Regions from separate parts of the Acidihalobacter yilgarnensis genome, predicted to be linked through region 1. Evidence: predicted binding sites of a transcription regulator. Region 1 holds the regulator's gene; the other holds the start of a gene.
The links. Region 1 encodes FliA, which starts transcription of late flagellar genes. Its sites were predicted from a motif close to GCTAAAGTTNNNNNNNNNNCNGCCGATA; they were not measured.
Positions count from the first base shown of each region.

Region 2: the regulator FliA is predicted to act here: its motif matches at 1,380-1,407, upstream of BI364_RS19065 (methyl-accepting chemotaxis protein).

Region 1 covers NZ_CP017415.1:2,346,174-2,351,774, reverse strand. Annotated here, with positions in the region: gene flhA (flagellar biosynthesis protein FlhA) at 1-1,071, shown strand, start outside; gene flhF (flagellar biosynthesis protein FlhF) at 1,172-2,407, shown strand; gene BI364_RS11255 (MinD/ParA family protein) at 2,391-3,281, shown strand; gene BI364_RS11250 (RNA polymerase sigma factor FliA) at 3,284-4,009, shown strand; gene BI364_RS11245 (chemotaxis response regulator CheY) at 4,067-4,441, shown strand; gene BI364_RS11240 (protein phosphatase CheZ) at 4,466-5,245, shown strand; gene BI364_RS19315 (Hpt domain-containing protein) at 5,305-5,601, shown strand, end outside.
Region 2 covers NZ_CP017415.1:741,472-747,072, reverse strand. Annotated here, with positions in the region: gene BI364_RS03590 (efflux RND transporter permease subunit) at 1-162, shown strand, start outside; gene BI364_RS03585 (carbohydrate porin) at 246-1,322, shown strand; gene BI364_RS19065 (methyl-accepting chemotaxis protein) at 1,520-3,202, shown strand; gene BI364_RS03575 (hypothetical protein) at 3,298-3,699, shown strand; gene BI364_RS03570 (hypothetical protein) at 3,814-4,617, shown strand; gene BI364_RS03565 (NUDIX hydrolase) at 4,655-5,059, opposite strand; gene BI364_RS18885 (LysE/ArgO family amino acid transporter) at 5,183-5,539, shown strand; gene BI364_RS18880 (LysE/ArgO family amino acid transporter) at 5,524-5,601, shown strand, end outside.

The DNA of each region.
Region 1 (5,601 bases):
CAGGCAGAGGCCGCCATCGGTGAGCCGCAGGTGCAGGAGTTGTCGTGGGACGACGTGGCGGCGGTGGATATCATCGGTCTGGAGGTCGGATATCGACTGATCCCGCTGGTAGACAAGGTTCAGGGCGGCGCCTTGATGGCCCGTATCAAGGGCGTGCGCCGCAAGCTCTCGCAGGAACTTGGCTTTCTGGTCCACCCGGTGCACATCCGTGACAATCTTGATCTGGGGCCGAATATCTATCGCATCAGCCTGATGGGCGTGCCCGTGGGCGAAGCCGAGGTCTACCCGGAACGCGAGCTTGCGATCAATCCCGGGCAGGTTTTTGGCGCGATCCAGGGGATCAACACGCGGGATCCGAGCTTCGGTCTTGAGGCCGTGTGGATCGAATTGGATAGCCGCGACCAGGCTCAGACCCTAGGCTATACGGTGGTGGACCCGTCAACGGTGATCGCGACCCACTTGAGTCAGATTCTACAGGCGCATGCGCAGGAACTGCTGGGACACGAGGAAGTCCAGCACTTGCTCGACAAACTCGGGCAAAGCGCACCCAAGCTGGTCGAGAACCTCACTCCCAAACCACTGGCGCTCGGTGTTGTGCTCAAGGTGCTGCAGAACCTGCTGGCGGAGGGTGTGCCAATCCGAGATTTGCGTACGATCGCCGAATCCATGGCGGAGCAGGCCACCAAGAGTCAAGATGCTGACGCATTGACGGCTGCGGCACGTGCCGCATTGGGCCGCTCGATCGTCCAGCAGATATACGGGCCGGCCGATGAACTCAAGCTGATGACACTTGATCCGACACTGGAACAGTTATTGCACAAATCCCTTCAGGGCGGCGGGCTCGGATTGGAGCCCGGCTTGGCCGAACAGGTTCGGCAGGCGGTTGCCCAGGCCGCCCAGCGACAGGAAATGGCAGGTGAACCCGCGGTACTGGTGGTATCCCCAGATCTGCGTCCCTGGTTGGCGAAATGGTTGAGACCCACGGTTCGCGGTTTGAATGTGCTGGCGTTTACAGAAATACCAGAGAACAAACGCCTGCGCGTCATTGCCACCCTGGGGGGCAACCATTGAATCCGGCGTATTGCGTAATAACGGATGCAGACCGCCGGGTGGCATCGATGAATTCGGGCGGGAAGCCCGTTGATGGACGATCCAACGAGGAATCGATGGTATGAAAATCAAGCGCTTTGTGGCGAGCGAGATGCGGCAGGCGATCCGTCTGGTGCGCGACGAGTTGGGCGCTGATGCGGTCATCCTGTCGAGCCGACGTGTCGACGGCGGGATCGAGCTGGTTGCGGCTGTTGATTTCGATGCCGAATGGGTAAATGGCGCGGCGCAGGAGACCGCGCCGATTACCACACCGGATGTGTCTCCACAGGTCCAGAGCGAGGTGGTGACAGCCAAACCCGAAGTCGGACCGACATCGATGCCGGTGGTCAGGCCGACATCCTCGGACGGACATGCCGATGCGCGTACCGTTGCGGCCCTGCAACGGGAGCTCGCTTCCATGCGTGGTTTGCTGGAAAACCAGCTGTCGCAGCTGACCTGGCGCGAATTTACGCGCGAACAGCCCCGGCGGGCCGAGGTCGTGCGACAGTTCGAGCGCATGGGGATGGACTCGGATTTGGCCCGCGAGCTGGCTGAAAGCGTCGGCCCGCTCCGCGATGAGCGCGAGGCTTGGCGTGATGGGCTCAAGGCACTCGGGCGGCGGCTGGCGGTTGGGAGCGACGAGATCGTCCAGAAAGGTGGCGTGGTCGCACTCGTTGGCCCGACCGGTGTTGGCAAGACCACGACACTGGCCAAGCTGGCGGCGCGATATCTCATCCGCCATGGGCGAGGGCAGGTAGCGCTGGTCAGCACTGACAGCTATAGAATTGGGGCGCAGGCGCAGTTGAGCACATTGGGACAACTGCTCGGTGTGCCGGTCTATCAGGCGGATGATGCCGAGGCGCTGACAAAAATCATTGCCGGGCAGACCGATAAGCGATTGATCCTAGTCGATACGCCGGGCATCGCGCCTAGGGACGCGCGACTGACGGTGGAGCTGCAGGCGCTTGCCTCAATTCCTGATATTCGTCTGTATCTGGTTGTCGCCGCGAATGCCGCGCGCGACGTATTGGGCGAGACGGTTCGCCGCTTCGGACGCGTACCGCTGAGTGGCGCGATACTCAGTAAATTCGATGAGGCCGAGGCTCTGGGTGCGTCGCTTTCGGCGCTTATCCGTGCGGGCCTGCCCTTGAGTTATCTGGGCACCGGACAGCGAGTGGCCGAAGACCTCGAGCCAGCTCGCGTGCAGCGTATCGTCAGTCAGGCATTGGCATTGGTCAAACGTCGTGAACGGGAACCGCTGCCTACTGGCGGGCGATGCAAACACAAGGGAAGCGATCGATATGCTTACGTCGGGTGACACTGTGGACCAAGCTGACGGGCTTAGGCGTGTGCGCGAACTGCGCCCGGTCAGGGTCATGGCGGTGGCCAGTGGCAAGGGCGGTGTCGGTAAGACCAACGTATCGGTCAATCTCGCGGTGGCGCTGGCTGGACGGGGCCGCGAAGTCATGCTCATGGACGCCGACCTTGGCCTAGCCAATGTGGACGTCATGCTGGGTCTGCAGCCGCGTGTGAATCTCTCTCATGTGATGAGTGGCGAGTGCACGCTCGATGAAATACTCGTCAGCGGGCCCCGCGGCATTCATGTGGTACCGGCCGCATCCGGGATTTCGCATATGGCCGATCTATCTCAAATCGAACATGCCGGATTGATCCGCGCCTTCAGCGAACTGAGTCTGCCACTGGATGTACTCATCGTGGATACGCCTGCCGGTATTTCGGCAGATGTGATCAGTTACACGCGGGCCGCCCAGGAGGTGATCGTGGTGGTTTGTGACGAACCAGCTTCGATGACGGATGCCTATGCGCTCATCAAGGTGCTCAGTCGGGAGCACCAGATCGGACGCTTCCACGTGCTGGCCAATCGCGTACGCGATGAGCAAGAAGGGAGCGCGCTTTATCGCAAGATGGCCGCGGTTTGCGGCCGTTTTCTCGATGTCACACTGCATTATCTAGGCGCAGTGCCGGAAGATCCTTTGCTACGCCAGGCAGTTCAGCGTCAAGGGGCGGTGGTTGAGCTCTACCCCGGCGGCCCGGCCGGTCGGGCATTCAAGAATTTGGCGGCAAAGGCCGATAACCTCCCCAGACTGACGGGTTCGCGCGGGCATCTGGAATTTTTCGTCGAACGATTGGTGCATGGGCCCGCCCCGGCGGACGTGCAGTGGGCCGACTGAATATGTACCCCGCGCGCGAGGCCGCTGATGTTGACCGCCTGGTGGCCGAGCATGCCCCGATGGTCAAACGGATTGCCTATCACCTGATCCACCGACTGCCGCCGAATGTGCAGCTCGACGATCTGGTGCAAACCGGGATCGTCGGTTTGATTGAGGCCGCTAAGCATTACAATGCCGGCCAGGGCGCGAGCTTCGAGACCTATGCGGGCATACGCGTGCGAGGGGCGATGCTCGATGAGGTGCGCCGCAATGATTGGGCGCCACGCTCGGTGCACCGCAAGGCGCGGGAAATTTCGGCCGCGCTGCGTGTTGTGGAGAACCGACTCGGACGAGCGGCACGAGCGATCGAGGTTGCCGCTGAGATGGAAGTGTCATTGGAGGAGTATCACCGTTTGCTACGTGACGCGACGGGCTATCAGGTCTTCAGCTTCGAGGAATCCTTCGGAGACGGCGATGGAGATGACGAGCGTGAGGGCGGACGAATCGGTGAAACGCGGGTGTCTGGGCCGCTGGACCATCTTTCCAACGATGACTTCAGGCAGGCGTTGGCAAGGACCATCAGTGCGCTACCCGAACGCGAGGCGCTGGTGTTGTCATTGTATTATGACGAGGAACTTAACCTGCGCGAGATCGGGGAAGTGCTGGGCGTGTCGGAATCGAGGGTGTCTCAGATCCACAGTCAGGCGCTGATACGGTTGCGTGCAAGGATGGTCGACTGGCGCACCTGAGGTGCCGCCGGGGTTAGGCAGATTGAATCTCAAGGAGTGTGTTTCGTGGATAAGAACATGCAGATTCTCATCGTGGACGACTTTTCCACGATGCGGCGCATCATCAAAAACCTGCTGCGAGAGCTAGGTTTCAATAATACGGCCGAGGCCGATGACGGTAGTACGGCCTTGCCATTATTGCAGTCGGGCAAGTTCGATTTCCTGGTAACGGACTGGAACATGCCGATCATGCCGGGTATCGAATTGCTCAAAGCGGTGCGTGCGGACCCCAAGCTGGCCAAGTTACCTGTTCTGATGGTGACGGCTGAGGCTAGGCGGGACCAGATCGTCGAAGCGGCACAGGCCGGCGTGAATGGTTATGTGGTCAAACCCTTTTCCGCAGAGACGCTCAAGGAAAAGATCGACAAAATTTTCGAGCGAATCGAAGGTTAAGGCGGATACGGGAGAGACGCGGGCGTGGATAAAAATGAGGACGGCAAGCAGGGCGTACCCACGGGGGACGATCGGTTGGTACTGGCGCGTCTGTTGGTGTCGGCACTGGAGGCGGGGGATGAAGGGCCCGTCAGCGATCTGTTGTCATCTCTCGGCGCACAGCAGGACCGGAGCCTTTTCAATGAGTTGGGTCGGCTGACGCGTGATCTGCATGAGGCGTTGAATAGCTTCAGACTGGATTCCCGCGTGGCTGAAATCACGCATGAGGAAATCCCCAACGCTAAAGAAAGGCTCAATTATGTCGTTACGCTGACGGAGCAGGCCGCGCATCGGACGCTAAACGCCATCGAAGACAGCATGCCGCGGTTGACCACATTGAGTCATCGTGCGGAATCTCTTTCGGAGGGGTGGGCGAAATTCAAACGCCGTGAATTGAGCGTGGAGGAATTTCGTGAGCTGGGAGGGTCCCTGGACGCCTTTCTGACGGAAGTTAAGGAGGAGGTTTCGACGGTTTCTTCGCAGCTTTCCGACGTGATGTTGGCGCAGGATTTTCAGGATCTTACCGGGCAGGTGATCCGCCGGGTGATCGAGCTGGTGCAGGAGGTCGAAGAAGGGCTGGTCGGTATCGTCAAGGTGGCGAGCGAGCGTCTGGTGAAGTTGGACGGCAAGCGACCTGCGGAAACCGTTCCGGAAGACGCCAGCAGCGGCAAGGGTTTCGGTCCTGCCGTCCCAGGCGTGGACAAGGCGGGTATCGTGAGCGGGCAGGATGAAGTTGATGACTTGCTCTCTAGCCTGGGTTTCTGAGTCGTGCTTAAAGCATATGCCCATGGATATTCCATACCCGGAAGGGCCCTGGAGACGACATGACGATCGGAGCTGATGACGAACTGCTGCAGGATTTCCTGGTTGAGGCCGGTGAAATTCTCGATGGCCTCGGCGGGCAATTGCTCGAGCTTGAGCAAAACCCGACGGATACGAACCTCCTCAATGCCATTTTTCGGGGTTTCCACACCATCAAAGGAGGAGCCGGATTCCTGGCGCTGACGCCGCTGGTCGACGTTTGCCACCACTCAGAGGATGTATTTAATCAACTGCGTCAGGGTGAGCGTACGGTGGATGGCGACTTGATGGACGTCATTCTGGCGGTGCTCGACGCACTG
Region 2 (5,601 bases), 1.6 Mb from region 1:
ATGCTGCCAACCGCACTGGGCTGGGGACTGGGTGCTGCTCCCGAGCAGGGATTGGCCATCGTGGTGCTGGGTGGCGTGATCTGGAGCTCGCTATTGAGTACCAACCTGCTGCCAGCGCTTTATCTGCGATGGGGGCACCGAGCGGCCACGTCAATGCGTTAGGTCGGTCAGCCTGTATCGTTGTCTAACAATCGTGTTTTATAATAATTCTCATTAATAAAAACACACTCTTCAACAGGGCCCTAATGCATTTTCAGCGACGTAACCTTGGCCACCTCTGGTCGGCGATTCTCATCTTCATCAGCAGCAGCGCCTGTGCTGCCCCCGTCCTCAGCCCCAGTCTGCTCTGGGATAACGAGACTGTCAGCACCTTCGGGGGCGGTTTGCGCGCCGGCACTACCTACGACGGCATGCTCCTAGCCGCACTAGACGCGCGCACGGATAGCCTCGGCGCAGGATCGGTCGGCATTCTGCATTTCTCATTCCTCGCCGTGCGCAGCGGCCAGCCCAGCGCGCGCTATATCGGCGATTTCCAATCCGCGTCCAACATCGAGGCACCCAATGCCACGCGTCTTTACAGCGCCTGGTTTCGTCAGACATGGGCGCACGTCAATACTGTGCAGATCGGCCTCATCGACCTCAATACGCTGTTCGATGTCACCGACGCTGCCGGGCTGCTGCTGAACGCCTCCTTCGGACTCGACCCGACCCTCAGCGGCAATCTGCCGGTTTCCACCTACCCAGAACCCGGTTATGGCCTCGTACTCGGTCGCCAGGAGGGCGCCTTTAACCTGAGGGCTGGCCTCTTCCAGGCTGATCCTACGCTGCGCACGCGCTTGGCCAGCAACGGCGCGCTGGCAATCGCCGAACTGGACTTCGGTTATACGACTGATGCACCGACGCAGCTGGGCCTCGGTCTCTGGCGCTATCGTCAACCAGACCCCACCCTCGCCCCCACCGATCTGTCCGGCGGCTACATCAATTTTTCACAGACACTGACCGATGGGCCCGTTCGACGCGCCCGCGCCTTTCTGCGTCTGGGCTTCGCGCCCACAAACGACAGCACGGTGCCGCAACACCTGAGCTTCGGCGTGGATATCGCGGCCCCTCTCGCCTCCCGCCCCGACGACCGCCTCGCCCTCGGCGTGACGCGCGCGGCCCTGCGCGGCCTCGACACAGAGACCGCCTACGAAGCCACCTATCAATTCGCCCTCACCCCGCAACTCGCCCTGCAACCCGATCTTCAGTTCATCCGCAATCTCTCCGGCTCATCGCACAACGCCTCCGTATTCAGCCTTCGTCTACAACTCGCCCTGGATTGATCTATAAATCCCACCAGAGGCGACAGCGGAACACATGGGATTACCCGGTAATCCAAGACTAAAGATTTTTTATTGAAGGCCGATAAATCCAGTGAGCATGCCATCCCGGCCCGCCTCGGCGGGTACCGCGAGCGGGGGAGTCGCAACACACCGCGGGATCGGGGGCACCTATACAAACACATAAGAAAGGAACCGCCATGTCCATAATGGTTCGCACCATCTCCGCGCGCATCATGGCCAGCGTCAGCATCGCCGCCATACTGGCCATCGCCGCAGTGCTGACGCCCGTCTGGTTCGGAGGCGTCATCAAAACCGACACCCTGCGTAGTGACCACGAGGCCGCGCTGCTCAACGCGCTGCAGCGCATGAGCGGCGCCACCTTGCGCACCGGTATCGCAATTCGCGACAACGTACTCAACATGAATCTCACTCGTATTGGTGGCGTCGACCCGGCTCTAAGTCAAAAATTGATGCAGGACAGTCTCGACGGCAAGTACGTCAATGCCGCACGCAAACATGTTTCAGAAGCGGATGACGCCTACAACCGCGCGAGCCAGCTTGCCGAGTCCAACCCCAAATTCAAGGAAAAACTCGATCACATCGGCGGTCTCTGGGCTAAGAGTAAGGCCGATTACGAGCTGACCATCAGTCGCCTCAAGTCGCTGCAGTTCGCCTCCGCTGAGAACGAATTGGTCACCGCCGCTTACCCGCTCTCCGAGCAGATCGACGAGGAGCTGCGCGCCCTAACCAAGATCGTACACGCTCAATCGCTCAAGGATAAACAGCTGGTGCTCAAAGACCTGCGCATCTCGAACATCGTCAGCCTGAGCCTCCTGGCGCTCGCCCTGATCATCGGCGCCAGCCTGATCGGTGTGGCCGTGCTCAGCATGCGCAATCGTCTGCGGTTAACGGTCGACACCATGCGCGACATCGCACAAGGCGAGGGTGACCTGACCCGTCGCATGGTCACGCACGGTCAGGACGAACTCGACCAGCTCTCCACGGCCTTCAATCAATTCGTCGAGCGCATCCAGAACGTCGTCAGCCAAGTGGCCGGCTCCACCGCGCAAATGGCCGCAGCGGCCGAGGAACTGTCCGCCACCAGCGAAGAAACCAGCCGGCACGTCCACAGCCAGCAAAGCGAGACCGATCAGGTCGCCGCCGCGATGAACGAAATGTCCTCCACCGTGCAAGAGGTCGCCAAGAACGCCAACGACGCGGCACGCGCCGCGAACGACGCCAACAGCGCTACCGCACAGGGGCAGAAGGTCGTCGGCAACACCATCAAATCCATCAGCCAGCTCGCCGACGAGGTCGAGCGCACGGCACAAGTCATCCATGCCCTGGAAGGCGATAGTGCGCAGATCGGTCGAGTGCTGGAGGTGATTAGCGGGATATCGGAGCAAACCAACCTCCTGGCGCTGAACGCCGCGATCGAGGCTGCGCGCGCCGGCGAGCAGGGCCGCGGCTTCGCTGTGGTCGCGGACGAGGTACGCACGCTGGCCAAACGGACGCAGGATTCGACGGAAGAAATCCGCGGCATGATCGAGCGCCTGCAAACCGGTTCCAAGGGTGCGGTCGAAGCCATGGCCTCCGGGCGCGAACGCGCCCAGGCGAGCGTCGCCCAGGCCGAGGAGGCCGGCACCTCGCTGGAGGCCATCAGCACTTCGGTGGTACGTATCAGCGACATGAATTCGATGATTGCCAGCGCGGCCGAAGAACAATCCACCGTGGCCGAGGAAATCAACCGCAATATCAGCAACATCAGCCACGCCACCGACCAAACGGCTACCGGCGCCCAACAGACCGCGACCGCGAGCGAGGAGCTGGCCAAGCTCTCCGCAGAACTACAATCACTGGTCAACCAGTTCAAGATCTGAGCCGATCCCAGCCGGCGGCACTGCCGCCGGCCCTGCCTCAATCGCAATCCTCCACCCTCATTCCTGGAACCTTTTTCCGTATCCCGGCGTGTCTGATGATGAGCGCAACGACACTGCGCCACTCATTCAGCAAGATCACGCACCGGAACGACCAGGAGATCGACACCATGTACAAACACACGCATATGCGCCACCTGCTGCTTGCCCTCATCGCCGCCTTCGGTATCAATCTCGCGACCCTGGGTGCCGCTGCTGCGGCGGTCGCCACTTCGCCGAACGTGGTCACCACGCCTGACATCAACCCGACGCCTGACACCGATTCGATGCAGACCGGCAGCAACGGCATTGAGCTCGAAACCCCCGACGTCAATCGCCCGGAAGTCGAGAAGCCCGAAGTGGAACGCCCGGACGTGCAGACCCCTGAGGTTTCGCGACCCGAGATCCAGCAGCCTGAAGTCCAGCGCCCCGACGTACAGACGCCCCAGGTCGACCACTGAACTGTCCGTAACGGCAATATCCCAGACACTGCCGGCCGATAAAGCCGGCAGTGTCACGTCCAGCATGACGCAACAAACCATAACAACAAGACTTGCCCCAGGGAGAGACACCCCATGACGACAACTTTCCGGACGACGGCCATACTGGCCACCTCGGTCCTCAGCACTGCGCTGCTGGCCCCCATCGCGCAGGCCAAGGATGCCCAGTTGACGGTTGGCAGCGTTCCCGCCTATTTCTCCGGTACCTACGGCACCGCCAACACCATCAACATTTTCTACCTGCCGACCTATATCCAGTATCGTAAAGATCGCCTGCGCATCAAGCTGACCATTCCCTACGAATCGGTCACCGGCCTACCGCAAGGGGCTACGCTGGCCGGCAGCAACCTGTCCACGCGCGGCGGACAGACGCAGACACGCTCAGCCTCCGGCATGGGTGACACCTGGATCACGGTTCGCTATTCGGCCACGCATGCCAGCAACGGGCACGTGGGCGTGCATCCCTACGCCAAGGTAAAGATTGCCACGGCCTCGCACTCCGCCGGCCTCGGCTCCGGTCACAACGATTACGAATTCGGCGTCGGCTTCGACGGGCGCGCCGGCGGCTACACCTTCCCCTTCGCGCACGTCGGCTACCGTCTGGTGGGCAAACCCGCAAACTCCAGCCTGCAGAATATCGCCACCTACGACTTCGGCGCGAGTTACGTCTTACCCCGCTCGCAATCCAACATCCTCACCGCGATGTTCGCCGGCTCGCAATCGGAGCAGAAGGGCTATGCAGGCCCGGCCGACGTAATCGTCGCCTGGAATCACAACGTCACCACTCAGGGTAGCGGCTTCCAGCTCTATATCGACAAGGGACTGAGCAACGGCAGTGCGCGCTACGGTATCGGTTTCGGCGGCCAGATCGTCTTCTAATTCGTCGGGAGCGCCGCACCGTCCCGCGGTGCGGCGCTCAAAAGGCCGCGTACGCGACCTCACCGCAAAAATTCAGACACGCCATCACCCGCTGCCGCTGCACCGGGCTGAGCGTCTCCGGCGGAAAATAGCCCCACTCCGAATGTTCGTCGCTGAGCATGATCGTTGCCGGCAAATGCAGCCGTGCCCGATAGATCGCGGAGTGCGAATTGACCGCTGCGTGATAATAGATTCCGCTCAAATACGCCACTTCGACCTCGCAAGCCAGTTCTTCCCGGCACTCGCGCACCAGCGTCTCGATCAGTGTTTCGCCGGGATCGACGGCGCCTCCCGGCAGCCCCCAGCGATAATCGGCGTAGTCCGCCTTGAGCATCAGAATCCGCCCACCGTCATCGGTGATGACGGCATGGGCGCTCAATCGATAGAGGTCCTCAAAGGCCATCGGCAATTCCTCGACTCGGACGTATTATCAGATTAGTCGCCGACGACCGCGTAGGCCACCGTTCGCCACCCAGCCGTCGTACCAGCTGCTAAAATCGTCCCCCGCGCAGCGCCCGAGAATTTCATGTTCAGCAGCTATACCAACGGCCTCCTTCTGGGCCTCAGCCTAATCGTTGCCATCGGCGCCCAAAACGCCTATGTCCTGAGGCAGGCCATCCGGCGCGAACATCACTGGCTGATTGCTTCGATCTGCAGCTTGAGCGACGTCGGGTTGATTATGCTGGGCGTGGCCGGACTCGGCGCCGTGATCCAGGCCAGTCCACGTCTGGAAACCGCGTTCTATTTCGCCGGCGCCCTGTTTCTTGGGCATCACGCATTCCACGCCGCACGCGATGCGATTCGCGCCAAGCAGGCACTGGCGCTCGACGCCGACGATGACGCCCCTCTCCCCCGCGACGCGGCATCGTGCTCAACGCCCTAGCCTTGAGCTGGCTCAACCCGCACGCCTGGCTGGACACCGCAGTGCTGCTCGGCACCTTCGCG